DNA from 3 places in the Geodermatophilus sp. SYSU D00815 genome. Region 2 is predicted to be linked to each of the others. Evidence: predicted binding sites of a transcription regulator. Region 2 holds the regulator's gene; each other region holds the start of a gene.
The links. The regulator LexA, encoded in region 2, represses DNA repair genes until DNA is damaged. The targets are predictions, from matches to a motif close to TCGAACANNTGTTCGA.
Positions count from the first base shown of each region.

Region 1: the regulator LexA is predicted to act here: its motif matches at 1,991-2,006, upstream of dnaB (replicative DNA helicase).
Region 3: the regulator LexA is predicted to act here: its motif matches at 2,752-2,767, upstream of ACI78S_RS10230 (DUF222 domain-containing protein).

Region 1 covers NZ_JBJGYO010000004.1:229,845-234,845, forward strand. Annotated here, with positions in the region: gene rpsF (30S ribosomal protein S6) at 1-195, shown strand, start outside; gene ACI78S_RS07160 (single-stranded DNA-binding protein) at 198-680, shown strand; gene rpsR (30S ribosomal protein S18) at 774-1,010, shown strand; gene rplI (50S ribosomal protein L9) at 1,022-1,468, shown strand; gene dnaB (replicative DNA helicase) at 2,104-4,719, shown strand; gene ACI78S_RS07180 (helix-turn-helix transcriptional regulator) at 4,792-5,001, opposite strand, start outside.
Region 2 covers NZ_JBJGYO010000015.1:48,053-53,053, reverse strand. Annotated here, with positions in the region: gene ACI78S_RS16610 (hypothetical protein) at 1-289, opposite strand, end outside; gene ACI78S_RS16605 (LysM peptidoglycan-binding domain-containing protein) at 442-1,023, opposite strand; gene lexA (transcriptional repressor LexA) at 1,243-2,037, shown strand; gene ACI78S_RS16595 (hypothetical protein) at 2,060-3,097, opposite strand; gene ACI78S_RS16590 (phosphatase PAP2 family protein) at 3,102-3,845, opposite strand; gene hflX (GTPase HflX) at 3,912-5,001, opposite strand, start outside.
Region 3 covers NZ_JBJGYO010000007.1:30,675-35,675, reverse strand. Annotated here, with positions in the region: gene ACI78S_RS10245 (aldehyde dehydrogenase family protein) at 1-99, opposite strand, end outside; gene ACI78S_RS10240 (aldehyde dehydrogenase family protein) at 173-1,621, opposite strand; gene deoC (deoxyribose-phosphate aldolase) at 1,621-2,616, opposite strand; gene ACI78S_RS10230 (DUF222 domain-containing protein) at 2,782-4,014, shown strand; gene ACI78S_RS10225 (hypothetical protein) at 4,054-4,746, shown strand; gene upp (uracil phosphoribosyltransferase) at 4,773-5,001, shown strand, end outside.

The sequences.
Region 1 (5,001 bases), on a different contig from region 2:
AAGGCGGGTGGCACCGTGAAGACCGAGATCTGGGGCCGTCGCCGCATGGCCTACGAGATCAAGAAGCACGTCGAGGGCATCTACGCCGTCATCGACATCCAGGCCGAGCCCGCCGCCGTGGCCGAGCTCGACCGGCAGCTCAACCTGAACGAGTCGGTCCTGCGCACGAAGCTGCTCCGGCCCGAGGTCCACTGAGCATGGCCGGCGAGACCGTCATCACCGTGATCGGCAACCTCACCGCCGATCCGGAGCTGCGCTTCACGCCGTCGGGCGCCGCCGTCGCCAACTTCACCGTGGCCTCCACGCCGCGGACCTTCGACCGCCAGTCGCAGGAGTGGAAGGACGGCGAGGCGCTGTTCCTCCGCTGCAACGTCTGGCGCCAGGCGGCGGAGAACGTCGCCGAGTCCCTGACCCGCGGCTCGCGGGTCATCGTGACCGGCCGGCTCAAGCAGCGCTCGTTCGAGACCAAGGAAGGCGAGAAGCGCACCGTCATCGAGCTGGAGGTCGACGAGATCGGCCCCTCGCTCCGGTACGCCACGGCCAAGGTCACCCGCGCCTCGCGCGGTGAGGGTGGCGGCGGCTTCGGCGGCGGTGGTGGCGGCTTCGGCGGCGGGGGCGGTGGCGGTGCCGGCGACCCGTGGTCGACGCCCGCCGGCCCGTCCGACGAGCCGCCCTTCTGAGAAAGGACCCCGCTGCCCCCACGCCTCGCTCCGCTCGGCGCGGGCCCCTGCAGCGGGGCCACACACCTCTCGTACTGATTTCTGGAGACTCCGGTGCCCAAGCCACCCGTTCGCAAGCCCAAGAAGAAGGTCTGCCAGTTCTGCAAGGACAAGGCGACCTACATCGACTACAAGGACACGGCCCTGCTGCGGAAGTTCATCTCCGACCGCGGCAAGATCCGTGCCCGCCGCGTGAGCGGCAACTGCAGCCAGCACCAGCGGGACGTCGCCACGGCGGTCAAGAACAGCCGTGAGATGGCCCTGCTGCCCTACACCTCCACGGCGCGCTGACCATGAGCACGATGAAGCTGATCCTCACGCAGGAGGTCACCGGGCTCGGCAGCTCCGGTGACACCGTCGAGGTCAAGGGCGGTTACGGCCGCAACTACCTCCTGCCGCGCGGCCTGGCCATCAAGGCCACCCGCGGGGCCGAGAAGCAGGTGGAGGCCCTGCGCCGGGCGCGTGCCGCCCGCGACGTGCGCTCCCTCGAGGAGGCCCAGGCCATCGCCGGGCGGCTGGGCAACCTGACCGTCCGCGTGCCGGCGCGCGCCGGCGCCGAGGGCCGGCTGTTCGGCCGGGTCACCACCGCCGACGTCGCCGCCGCGGTCACCGCCGCCGGCGGCCCGGAGCTCGACCGTCGCCGGATCGAGCTGCCGAGCAGCATCAAGACGACCGGCCAGCACACCGTCACCGTGCGGGTGCACCCGGAGGTCACCGCCTCGCTGGTGATCGACGTCGTCGCCGCCTGAGAGCAGGGCCCTGCGCGGGCCCGCCCACCGCCCGAGGGGCGTCGGACTCCGGTCCGGCGCCCCTCGCGGCGTTCCCGGGGCCGCCCGAGCGGGCCCGGCGCCGAGAAGGCGGTGCGGGCACGGGTCGTCGGCGCGTCGTCGCGCGTCCCGGGCACGGATCGCCTCCTCGACGTCCGCGGGCCCCGTTCCGGGTGGTCCGGGCGGCTGTGGACGGTGGGACTCCTGCGCCCCGACGGACGGCGGCCGCGACACGCCGGGGGGCGACGCGCAGGTATTTCCCGACTTTCTCCCGTCCACAGGCGGTGCACGGCCTTCGCGCAGGTGGCGCCGGGGAAGACGGCGGGTGTCCGGCGGCTGTCCCGACGCCTCTCCACATGTCGACATGCGTCCGTCCACCGACTTGTCCACAAGTTGTGCAGAAAGACGTCCCCACCGGTGTTGGACTGGTCCGTCCGCGATTCCTAACGTCTCTCTCGCTCACCGCCCGGCCGGAACTTGTCGGTCCCCGGCGGTAGAACTGGCCCGAACAGACGTTCGAGCCACGCGTGTCGCGTCCTGGTGCTTCCCCCACCAGACCCCGGCCATCGGCCGGGGTCTGTTCGCGGGTGCGCAGAGAGTAGATGGAGGGGTTCGGCGTGGCAGTCGCCGACGAGTTCAGCCGGCCGGTGCCTTCGGCACCCGAGTACGACCGCCAGCCGCCGCAGGACGTCGCGGCCGAGCAGTCGGTGCTCGGCGGCATGCTGCTGAGCAAGGACGCGATCGCCGACGTCGTGGAGGTCCTCCACGGCAACGACTTCTACCGCCCGGCCCACCAGGTCATCTACGACACGATCCTCGACCTCTACGGCCGCGGTGAGCCGGCCGACGCGATCACCGTCGCCGCCGAGCTCAACCGCACCGACCAGCTGTCCAAGATGGGCGGCGCGGTCTACCTGCACACGCTGATCCAGTCCACGCCCACGGCCGCCAACGCCGGCTACTACGCCCAGATCGTGGCCGAGCAGGCCACCCTGCGCCGGCTCGTCGAGGCCGGCACCCGCGTCGTGCAGCTCGGGTACGGCGCGGCCGGCGGGCGCGGCGACGTCGACGACATCGTCGACCGGGCGCAGCAGGAGATCTACGAGGTCACCGAGAAGCGGATGAGCGAGGACTACTCGCGCCTCGAGGACATCCTGCAGCCGACGATGGACGAGCTCGACGCGATCGCCTCGCGCGGCGGCGTCAGCCGCGGCGTCCCCACGGGCATCCGCGACCTCGACGAGCTCACGAACGGCCTGCAGGCGGGCCAGATGGTCGTCATCGCGGCGAGGCCGGGTGTCGGCAAGGCGCTGGCCCTCGACACCCCCATCGCCACGCCGACCGGGTGGACGACGATGGGCGAGGTCCGCGTCGGCGACCGGGTCATGGGTTCCGACGGCCGGCCGACGACGGTCGTCGCCGCCACCGAGGTGATGACCGGCCGCCCCTGCTACGAGGTGCACTTCTCCGACGGTTCGGTCATCGTCGCCGACGCCCAGCACCAGTGGCTCACGGAGACCCGCGCCAGCCGCAGGTCCGCCCAGGCGGCGGCCACCGGCTACAACCGCTGCCGCAGCCAGGGCACGTTCGCCGCGGTCCGCACGACCGAGGAGATCGCCGCCACGGTGCGGTGCGCCACCAAGGACGCGCGGCTCAACCACTCGGTGACGAACGCCGGGCCCTTGACCCTGCCCGAGGCCGACCTCCTCGTCCCGCCGTACGCCCTCGGGGTCTGGCTGGGTGACGGGACGTCGGCCGCTGCCCAGTACACGAGCGCAGACCCCGAGATCGCCGCCTACATCGAGGCCGAGGGTCTCGTGGTCGTCCCCACGGACGTCGACGGCCGCTACGCGCTCCGCCTGCCGCAGCGGCCGGGGCCGGTCGAGCGCCCCTGCCCCGTGTGCGGTCGTTCGTTCGTCGCGAAGACCTCCCAGCTGCAGACGTGCGGCAAGGCCTGCGGTGGGGCGTTGCGCGCCGGCGCCGGAGTCGGACGCCAGGCGTCCTGCTCCGACTGCGGAGGACCGTCGTCCGGGATGGCGCAGTGCCAGCCCTGCCGGGACGACCACGGCACGGTCCAGGCGCTTCTCCGCAAGCTCGGCGTGCTCGGGGACAAGCACATCCCGACGCGGTACCTGCGCGCATCCGTCGCGCAGCGCCGGGCGCTGCTCGCCGGGTTGCTGGACACCGGCGGCACGGTCGCGCCGAGCGGAGTGGTCCAGCTCGCGGTGACCAGCCGGCGCCTGGCCGAGGATGCCCGTGAGCTGGTCGCGAGCCTGGGCTACCGCGTGCGGATGAGCACGGAGCGCGTACGTGGTCGCTCGGAGAGCTCGTCGACCTGCTACACGCTCACGTTCAGCACCGACGACGAGGTCTTCGTGCTCGAGCGCAAGAAGCTCCTGCACAAGGAGCGGGGCGCCCGGACATTCACCGCCCGCGGGTCGCGCTTCATCACCGAGGTGCGGCCCATCCCCAGCGTGCCGGTGCGCTGCATCCAGGTCGACGCCGAGGACCACCTGTTCCTGGCCGGCCGCAGCTTCATCCCGACGCACAACTCGACGCTGGGTCTCGACATCGCGCGGTCAGCCGCGATCAAGAACCACCAGGCGACCGTGATCTTCTCGCTCGAGATGAGCAAGCACGAGATCACCATGCGTCTGCTCTCCGCGGAGGCGAAGGTGCCGCTGCACCACATGCGCGCCGGCACGCTGTCCGACGAGGACTGGTCCAAGCTCGCGCGCCGCATGGGCGAGGTCGCCGACGCGCCCCTCTACATCGACGACTCGCCGAACATGACGATGATGGAGATCCGCGCCAAGGCGCGGCGGCTCAAGCAGCGAAACGACCTCAAACTGGTCGTCATCGACTACCTGCAGCTCATGACCTCCGGGAAGAAGGTCGAGAGCCGCCAGCAGGAAGTCTCGGAGTTCTCCCGCGCTCTCAAGCTCCTGGCCAAGGAGTTGGAGGTCCCGGTCATCGCGATGAGTCAGCTGAATCGTGGCTCCGAACAGCGCCAGGACAAAAAGCCAATGCTGTCCGACCTCCGCGAATCGGGTTCGATCGAACAAGATGCGGACATGGTCATGATGATCCACAGAGAAGACATGTACGAGAAGGAATCCCCGCGCGCCGGGGAAGCGGACATCATGCTGGTGAAGCACCGGAATGGTCCGACGGCGAACGTCACCGTCGCCTTCCAGGGTCATTACAGCCGCTTCGTGGACATGGCCAACTGACCTCTCGCCACCGGCAACGGCGCCCCGCCCGGCCCGGCCGGGGCGCCGTTCGCGTCCTCGGCCGGAGCGGCCTCAGCCCCGCAGGGCCGCCGTGAGCTTGCGCATCGCCGACGCGGCGCTGTCGCTCACCGTCGGTCGCAGGACGGCGAGGCTCGACATCAGCGCCGCGGCCTCCGGCAGGTCCAGCTCGACCGCGACCGCGCTGCGCGACAGGGGCAGCGAGACCCCGCCGCCCCGGCCCTGGTGGGTCATCAGCGGCACGCCGCCGCCCTGCAGCCGCTC
Region 2 (5,001 bases):
GGCGCGCCGCCCCGGCGGTCGCCACGTCGGCCAGGCGCATGCTGCGGGTGGCGGCGGGGTCGTCGGCCGACGTGGGCGCGACCGCGAGGCGCCGCTCCGGCAGGCGGAGGCACTCGAGCTCCGTCCACACGGACTCCTCGACGCCACCCACGGTGAGCCGGACCCGCACCTGGCAGCCGCCGTCGGCGTCGTGCCGCCAGCCGAGGAGCGAGCCGGGCAGCCACTCGCCCGCCGAGTAGACCTCGACGGCCTGCGGCTGGCTGGTGAACACCGCTGCACGACTTCCCATGGCGCCTGGCACGCGACGACCGTATGCGTCCGGGTCAGCACAGAGCGTGAAGGCTCGGGTACTGAGGGTTGACGAAGTCGAGCCCTCGATCTTGTCGGTGTCCTTGCGGCCGGCCGCCCGTCCGTCGACCCCACCGCCCCGCTCGGGGGACCTCAGGGCAGCTCCAGCACCTGCCCCGGCACCAGCGCGGTGCCGTCGAGGTGGTTGACCCGCTGGAGGGCGTCGACCACGGCCCGGACGTCCTGGCCGGGGGCGAGCGTGCCCGCGATCGACCACAGCGTGTCACCCGGCCGCACGACCACGCGGCTCTCCCCCACCAGCTGCAGGCCGGCCTCGTCCCCTCCCGTGACGAGCGGCCCCACCCAGGCCCCCAGTGCCACCCCGGCGCCGAGCGCGAGGACCACGGCCATCCGGCGGGCTCGCCGGGTGAGCCGCACCGGGGCCGGCCGCGGCCGCCGCCGGGGCGTGCACCCTCCGTGCACCGTGCGCACGGTCGGCGCCGGCGGCGCGGCGGGCGCCCGACCGCCCGGCGCCCGGCCGGGTACCGGGCGGCGCGGGCGGGGTGGGGGCGGGACGGCGGCAGGCGTCCGCCCGACCCGGGCGCGCGTCGGACCGGGGACCTCCACCGCCGGGCGGACGGGGTGCGCGGGGCGGGCCACGGCCCGCAGCGACGGGCGCCACGGCGCCTGCACCGCCTCGTCGAACTCCAGCACGGCCTGCTGCACGCTTCCCACGGCCACTCCTCCCGACGTTGCGGACCCGTCGCGTTCTCGAACGTCTGTTCGAATCGAACGCCTGATCGATGTCTACCGGAGCGCGCCGACAGAAGCGACCCGACACGGCCGCCCTTCGAACGTGTGTTTGATTCTTCGCGTCGACAGCGCTACCGTCTGCCACGACGACGGACGGACGCGTGGGACGGTGGGCACCGGCCCGGCGGGCGAGGAGGAGACGTGGCGAGCACGAGGGGGACGTCGGGCGGTCGCCGGGCAGCCGGCGACGGCACGGGGACGAGCACCCGGCGCCGGGCCGCGGCCACCGCGGAGCCGGCCGGGACGGCGACGGAGGAGCGGACGGCCGCCGTCCGCGCCTTCCCCGACCGCGCGGACGCCGGCGACGGGCTCACCCAGCGGCAGCGCCGTGTCCTCGAGGTCATCCGCGACTCGGTCGAGCGGCGCGGCTACCCGCCGTCGGTGCGGGAGATCGGCGAGGCGGTCGGGCTCTCCTCGGCGTCCTCGGTCGCGCACCAGCTGTCGGTGCTGCAGAAGAAGGGCTGGCTGCGCCGCGACCCCAACCGCCCCCGCGCCCTCGACGTGCGGCTGCCCGGCGACCACGCCCTGCCCGCGGCCCCCGTGGCCGACGACGCGGCGCCGGCGCCCACCTACGTCCCGCTCGTGGGCCGGATCGCCGCCGGTGGGCCGGTGCTCGCCGAGCAGGCGGTCGAGGACGTCTTCCCGCTGCCGCGCGAGCTGGTCGGCGACGGCACGCTGTTCATGCTCAAGGTGGCCGGTGACTCGATGGTCGAGGCGGCGATCTGCGACGGCGACTGGGTGGTCGTGCGACAGCAGCCGACCGCCGAGAACGGCGAGATCGTCGCGGCCATGATCGACGGCGAGGCCACCGTCAAGACCTACAAGCGCCGCGACGGGCACGTCTGGCTGCTGCCCCACAACCCAGCGTACGAGCCCATCCCGGGTGACGACGCGACGATCCTCGGCCGGGTCGTCACCGTCCTGCGCCGGGTCTGAGCCCGGCCCGCGGGGCGGGGTCCTAGACCCCGCTCCGCCGCAGCCGCCGGAGCAGGCTGCCCACCCCCACGACGATCGTGGCGACCGCCGCGGCGACGAGCGCCGCGGTGAAGGTGGGCGGGCCCGCGCCGGTCGCGCCGGGCGCGGCCGACGACGCCGCGGCGGCCACCGGTGCCAGCTGGGCGGTCGCCGCCACGAGCGTCACGTTCCCCGGTGGCCCCTCGCCGGCGACCACGAGCTGGCGGTCGTCGGCGCTGAAGCTGATCGCCTCGCCCTGCGGCTCGGCGGGTAGGGCGAGGCGCACCGGTTCGCCGGCGAGCGCACCGGGCACGTCGGAGCCGCTCAGCGGCCACACGTAGGCGTCGGTGTAGGTGCGCAGCGCCAGCAGACGCCCGTCGCGGGAGACCGCTCCCCCGGTGGCCATGAGCTGGCCGGCCCGGCCTACCGGACCGCCCTGGGTGCCGGTCAGGGTGAAGCTCACGGTGCCGACGCGCTCGAGGGGCACCGTCCCGCCGTCGGCCAGCGGCGCGGCCGGCCGGTAGACGCCGCTCGCGCCGAGCACCTCCTTGGTGACCAGGTACGGGGTGCCGTCCGGGGCCAGCAGCAGCGACTCCGCGTCGTGCGGACCGTCGGGGTAGGTCAGCCGGTGGACGCCGGTGCTCCCGTCCGGCCGCAGCGCCAGCAGCGCGACCGTCGGCCGGTCGAGCCGGTTGTCGCCGATGTCGGCCAGCCACACCGTGCCGTCCGCGCCGACGGCCAGGTCCTCGGGGTCGTAGGGGTCGACCGTGCCGGTGCGCGACTCCACCACCTGGCAGGCGGCGTCGAGCACGTGGACGGCCAGCTGCTCGCCGCCGTCGTTCATCGCCACCATGCGGTCGCCCACGACGACCAGGCCCGACAGCTCGGCCAGCCGGGGATCGGTGACCTGGCACAGCGTCTGCGGCGCGCCGGAGCCACCGGCGGCCGACCCGGGTGCGGCGGGCGCCGCGCCGGCGGGGACGGCGGGGCCGAGGGCGAGCGTCGCGACGAGCGCGCCGGCCGTCAGGAGGCGCGCGGGCACGCGACTACGCGGACCGGCCGTCTCGGGCACGAACCCAGCGTGACAGAACCGTCGCGTCGAGTGCATGCACCACGCCCAGCAGCAGGATGCCGACGGCGCCGCCCACGACCGCGTCGGTGACCCAGTGGAAGTCCAGCGACACCATCGCCACGGCCGTGGCGACGGGGCCCAGGATCGACAACCACCACAGCGCGCGCTGCACCCGGGCGGGCAACCCGAACTCCACGGCCTGCCAGCGGGCGACGCCCCACATGAGGACGGCGTTGGCGACGTGGCCCGACGGGTAGGACTCGCCGTCCCGGTGGAAGAACGAGCCGGGGTACGCCGGGGCGGTGCGGCCGGTGCCGTACTTGAAGCCGTAGACCACCACGGTGAGCAGGAAGAGCGCCACCAGGACGCGCAGCAGCGGCAGCAGCGTGCGGCGCGACCAGCAGGTGTAGCCGACCAGCACGGCCAGCATCAGCAGGATGAACCCGCGGCCGCCGAGCTGGGTGACCGCCCAGACCGGCCAGTACGCCGCCGAGTCGCGCAGCCCCCAGGAGCTGACGACCTCGGAGACCCGCAGGTCCATCCACTCCAACCAGCCGCGGCTGAGCAGGTCGACGGTGACCACGGCGGTGACCACCGCCGCCACCCCGGCCAGCCACCAGGACGGCCGGCCGTCCGAGACGGCGCGGCCCGGCTCCGGCGGCGGGCCGGGAACGGCGGACGGGTCGCCGGGTGGCCGTCGCACCGCGCCGCTCGTCACGGCGTCACGGTACCGGGCCGTGACCCGATCGTGATCTCCATCGCCCGGACGGGTGGCGCGCGCCGCTCAGGCGGTCGGCGCCGCGAACTCCTCCAGGGCCGCGGCCAGGGCGCCGTCGACGCGCGCGGTGAGCCGCGTGCCCCCGGCCTCGTGCTCCTCGGAGAGGACCTCGCCGTCGCGGTGGACCCGGGCCACGAGGTCGCCGCGGCCGTAGGGCACCAGCACGTCGACGTCGACGTCCGGGTGCGGCAGCCGCGCCGCGACCTCGTCGCGGAGCCGGTCGATGCCCAGCCCCGTCTTCGCCGAGACCCACACCGCGCCGGGCAGCGCCTGGCGCAGCGCGAGCACGTCGTCCTCGGTCATCGCGTCGACCTTGTTGACGACGACGAGCTCGGGCACGGCGGCGGCGTCGATCTCCGACAGCACGGTGTGCACCGCGTTGATCTGGCCGAGCGGGTCGGGGTCGGAGCCGTCGACCACGTGCAGCAGCAGATCGGCGGCGGCGACCTCCTCGAGCGTCGACCGGAACGCGTCGACCAGCTGGTGCGGCAGGTGCCGCACGAAGCCCACGGTGTCGGTCAGCGTGTACTCGCGGCCGTCGGGCGCCTGCGCCCGGCGGACGGTCGGGTCGAGGGTGGCGAACAGCGCGTTCTGCACGAGCACGCCGGCGCCGGTGAGCTGGTTGAGCAGGCTCGACTTGCCGGCGTTGGTGTACCCGGCGATCGCCACGCTGGGGACGGCGTTGCGCCCCCGGCTCGAGCGCTGGGTGGCCCGCGCGGTGGCCATGCCCGCGATCTCGCGGCGCAGCTTGCTCATGCGGGCCCGGATGCGCCGCCGGTCGGTCTCGATCTTCGTCTCACCGGGGCCGCGGGTGCCGATCCCGCCACCGCCGGCGACGCGGCCACCGGCCTGCCGGGACAGCGACTCACCCCAGCCGCGCAGCCGCGGCAGCATGTACTGCATCTGGGCGAGCTCGACCTGCGCCTTGCCCTCCCGGCTGCTGGCGTGCTGGGCGAAGATGTCGAGGATCAGCGCCGTCCGGTCGACGACCTTGACCTTGAGGATCTTCTCCAGCGCGTTGAGCTGGCCGGGGGTCAGCTCGCCGTCGCAGATCACGGTGTCGGCGCCGGTGGCGGCGACGATGTCGCGGATCTCG
Region 3 (5,001 bases), on a different contig from region 2:
GGTCACCTCGTAGCTGCGGCCCGACTCCGAGCGCGGGAAGGCCCCGTTGACGTAGAGCTTGTAGGTCTTGCGGACGGCGAGGCGCTCGCTGCCGATCACAGGTCGCCCTCCTTGCCCGCGGGGCGCTTCCGCGCCCGCTCCGCTGCTCGCTCGCCGGCGCTCGCTGCGCTGCTCACTCGCTGTCAGCTCCCTTCAGGTACGCGGCGAGACCGTGCCGGCCGCCCTCGCGGCCGTAGCCGGACTGCTTGTAGCCGCCGAAGGGCGACGTCGGGTCGAACTTGTTGAACGTGTTGGCCCACACCACGCCGGCGCGGAGCTGGTCGGCGATCTTGAGGATCCGCGAGCCCTTCTCGGTCCAGATGCCGGCCGAGAGGCCGTAGGTGGAGTTGTTCGCCTTCGCCACCGCCTCGTCGGGCGTGCGGAAGGTGAGCACGGAGAGCACCGGGCCGAAGATCTCGTCCCGGGCGATCCGGTGGGCGGGGGAGACGTCGGTGAAGACGGTCGGCGGGAACCAGTAGCCGCGCGCCGGCAGCTCGCAGGCGGGCTGCCAGCGGTTGGCGCCCTCGGCCTCGCCGACCTCGGACAGCTCGCGGATGCGCGCGAGCTGCTCGGCGGAGTTGATCGCGCCGATGTCGGTGTTCTTGTCCAGCGGGTCGCCGACGCGCAGCGTGCCGATCCGCCGCTGCAGGCTGGCGATGACCTCGTCGTGGATCGACTCCTGCACCAGCAGCCGGGAGCCCGCGCAGCAGACGTGGCCCTGGTTGAAGAAGATCCCCTGGACGATGCCCTCGACCGCCTGGTCGATCGGGGCGTCGTCGAAGACGATGTTCGCCGCCTTGCCGCCGAGCTCCAGCGTCAGCTTCTTGCGGGTGCCGGCGACCGCGCGGGCGATCGAGCGGCCCACCTCCGTCGAGCCGGTGAACGCGACCTTGTCGACGTCCTCGTGCTCGACCACGGCCCGGCCGGTGTCGCCGGCGCCGGTGACGATGTTGACCACGCCGGGCGGGAGGTCGGCCTGCCGGCAGACCTCGGCGAACAGCAGCGCGGAGAGCGGGGTGGTCTCGGCCGGCTTGAGGACGACGGTGTTGCCGGTGGCCAGCGCCGGCGCCACCTTCCACGCCAGCATGAGCAGCGGGAAGTTCCACGGGATGACCTGACCGGCCACGCCGAGCGGCCGCGGCGCCGGCCCGAGGCCCGCGTGCTCGAGCTTGTCGGCCCAGCCGGCGTGGTAGAAGAAGTGCGCCGCGGCCAGGGGGACGTCGACGTCGCGGGACTCCCGGATCGGCTTGCCGTTGTCCAGCGACTCCAGGACGGCGAACTCGCGGGCGCGCTCCTGCAGCAACCGGGCGATGCGGAACAGGTACTTGCCCCGGTCGGCCGGGCGCATCGGGCCCCAGGTCTTGGTGAACGCGCGGCGGGCGGCCTTCACCGCGCGGTCGACGTCGGCCTCGGTGCCGCTGGCGACCTCGGAGAGGACCTCCTCGGTGGCCGGGTTGACGGTCTTGAACGCCTCGCCGCTGCCGTCGACGAACTCGCCGTCGATGAACAGGCCGTAGGACGGCGCGACGTCGACGATCGACCGCGACTCGGGGGCGGGGGCGTACTCGAAGACGGTGCTCATCAATCCACGCTGACGTAGTCGGGGCCGGAGTAGTGGCCGGTGCGGAGCTTCTGCCGCTGCAGGAGCAGGTCGTTGAGGAGGCTGGAGGCGCCGAAGCGGAACCAGTCGGGGGTCAGCCAGTCGGCGCCGGCCGTCTCGTTCACCAGGACGAGGTGCTTGACCGCGTCCTTCGTCGTCCGGATGCCGCCGGCGGGCTTGACGCCGATCTGCCGGCCGGTGGCGGCGCGGAAGTCGCGCACCGCCTCGAGCATCACGAGGGTCACCGGCAGGGTGGCGGCGGGGGAGACCTTGCCGGTCGAGGTCTTGATGAAGTCGCCGCCGGCCAGCATGGCCAGCCAGCTCGCCCGCCGGACGTTGTCGAGGGTGACCAGCTCACCGGTCTCGAGGATGACCTTCAGGTGCGCGTCGCCGCAGGCCTCCTTCACCGCGACGATCTCCTCGTAGACGTCGAGGTAGCGGCCGGCGAGGAAGGCGCCGCGGTCGATGACCATGTCGATCTCGTCGGCGCCGTTGGAGACCGCGTCCTGCACGTCGGCCAGCTTGACGGCGCGGCTGGCCCGGCCGCTGGGGAAGGCGGTGGCGACGGAGGCGACGTGGATGCCGGTGCCCGCGACCGCCTCCTTCGCGACGCCGGCGAGGTCGCCGTACACGCAGACGGCGGCCACCTGCGGCGCGGTGAGATCGGTCGGGTCGGGACGGCGGGCCTTGGCCGCCAGGCTGCGCACCTTGCCCGGGGTGTCGGCGCCCTCGAGCGTGGTCAGGTCGACCATCGAGATGGCCGTGTCGATGGCCCACGCCTTGGCGGTGGTCTTGATCGAGCGGGTGCCGAGCTGGGCGGCGCGGGCCTCGGCGCCGACCTGGTCGACGCCGGGCAGCCCGTGCAGGAAGGCGCGGAACGCCGAATCGGACCGGGTGACGTCGTCGTACGGCGGCAGCGGCCCGGCGATGGGCCGTGCGTGCGCCGACAGCGCGTCGGGCTCGAGCACGTGGGTCATGCCGATCATTGTCCCCTGCCCGGTCCTGCCGCCTCGATACCCGTCACTCCCTGGTGTCCAGACCCGTCCGCGATCTGTGGACAGGCCACTGAACTGGGGATCCGGGTCGCCGTTCTACCCTGGCGGCGGTAGACTTCGAACACATGTACGACTCGGGGTCGGGAGGTGCTCGTGGAGCAGCTGGCCGCAGTGCTCGACGCGCTCGCCGGCGCCGACCTGCACGCGCGCACCGGCCCGCAGCTGCTCGAGGACACCGTCGATCTCGTCGAGGCCCGCAACCGCATCGACGCCGAGCTGGCCCGCAGGGTCCGCGCCGCCGACAGCAAACGGGCGTTCGCCGGGGACGGGCAGAGGACGGCGCAGTCGTGGCTGCGCGGGCACGGCCGGCTCTCGCCCTCGGCGGCGTCCCATCTGGTGCGGGTCGGGCGGGCACTGGAGCAGCTGCCCGCCCTCGCCGCCGCGCACGCGGCCGGGGCGATCACCGCCGACCAGGCCGACCTGATCGGCAAGATCACCGCACCCCGGCCGGCCGCGCTCGCCGCCGCCCAGGGGGTGGACCTGCCCGCCGGGGCCGCGGTGCGGGCCGGCTTCGCCGCGGCGCACGAGCACACCGACACCGCCCGGCTGGTGCACACCTACCTGGCCCGGCTCGACGCCGACGGCCCGGAACCGGACCCCACCGAGCAACGGTTCCTGTCGATCGCCCGGCACGCCGACGGGTCGGCCACCGGCCGGTTCCACCTCGACCCGCTCGGCGCGGAGAAGGTCACCGCGGCGCTGGAGTCGCTCCGACAGGCCGACCGCCCCGCCGGCGACACCCGCACCCGCGCCCAGCAGTCGGCCGACGCTCTGGTGCAGCTGGCCGACATCCACCTCGGCTGCGGCACCCCGCCGCTGCTGCGCGGGGTGAAGCCGCACGCCGTGGTCACGGTCGACGCCGCCGACCTGGTCGACCCGGCCACCGGCCCGGCCTCGGCGCAGCTCGGCTGCGGCGGCGTGCTCTCCGCCGCCCGCGCCCGCTGGGCCGCCTGCGACGCCGACCTCACCCGCATCGTCCTCGGCCCCGACGGCGAACCCCTCGACCTCGGCCGCGGCCCCGCTGCAGGGGCCCGCGCCGAGCGGGCGAGGCGTGGGGGGCAGCGGGGTCCTTCCATTCGCAGGCTACGACGCCCCGCACTGGTGGAGGAGGTGCACCACCTCCTCCACTGGGCGCTCGGCGGGGAGACGTCACTGGCGAACAGCGGGCTGCTCCGCGAGCGGCACCACACCCAGGTCCGCCACGGCTTCCGCGTCGAACGCGACACCGCCGGCCGCTGGCACACCTACCGCCCCGACGGCACCGGGATCCACGTGATCCGACCACCGGCCGACGACCCCGAACTCGCCCGCGCCGGCTGATCCACTAGGCGGGGACCACGGCTGTGCCGGCGTGGGCGCATGGCGACCGCGACCCGGCACCCCCTGCTGACCTGGACCACGGCCGTCCCGGTCCTCGCGCTGGTCGTGCTCGTGGGCACCTGGGGTCGCTCGCTGCCCGTCGTGGTCGAGCTGGTCGTCGCCCTGGTGCTGGTGGGTGCGGTGCTGTCGGCCGTCCACCACGCCGAGGTCATCGCGCGCCGGGTGGGGGAGCCGTTCGGGTTGCTGGTCCTCGCCGTCGCGGCGGAGGAGCACGCCGCACCGCCCACCCCGCGGGCCGCGCTCACCAGCCTGGGTCTGCTGGTCGCGGTGGTGGGCCTGGCCAAGGTGGAGTCGCCGGCCATCGAGGAGGCCGTCGCCGCGGTCGGCTACCCCCAGTCGGTCGTCGGCGTGGTGATCGCCCTGCTGGTGCTGCTGCCCGAGACCCTCGCCGCGGCCCGCGCCGCCCGCCGCGACCGCCTGCAGATCAGCCGCAACCTCGCCTTCGGCTCCGCGATGGCGGGCATCGGCCTCACCATCCCGGCGATCGCGGTCGCCTCCATCTGGCTCGACGGACCGCTGCTGCTCGGGCTGGGGCCGACGCAGGTGGTGCTGCTGGCGGTCACCGTCGTGGTCGGGATGCTCACCGTCGTCCCCGGTCGGGCCACGCGCCTGCAGCGCGTCGTCCACCTCGTCCTGCTGGCGGCCTTCGCCTTCCTGGCGGTCAACCCGTGACACCGCAGGCCGCTACGGTGTCGCCCGTGCAGTTGACCGTCGTGGACCACCCGCTCGCCCGTGCCCGGCTCTCCCGCATGCGGGACGAGCGCACCGACAACGCCAACTTCCGGGCGGCGCTGCGCGACCTCACCCAGATGCTGGTCTACGAGGCCACCCGCGACCTCGAGCTGCGCCGGGAGCCGATCACCACCCCGGTCACCGAGACCGTCGGCTACCGGCTGGCCGCGCCGCCGCTGATCGTCCCCGTCCTGC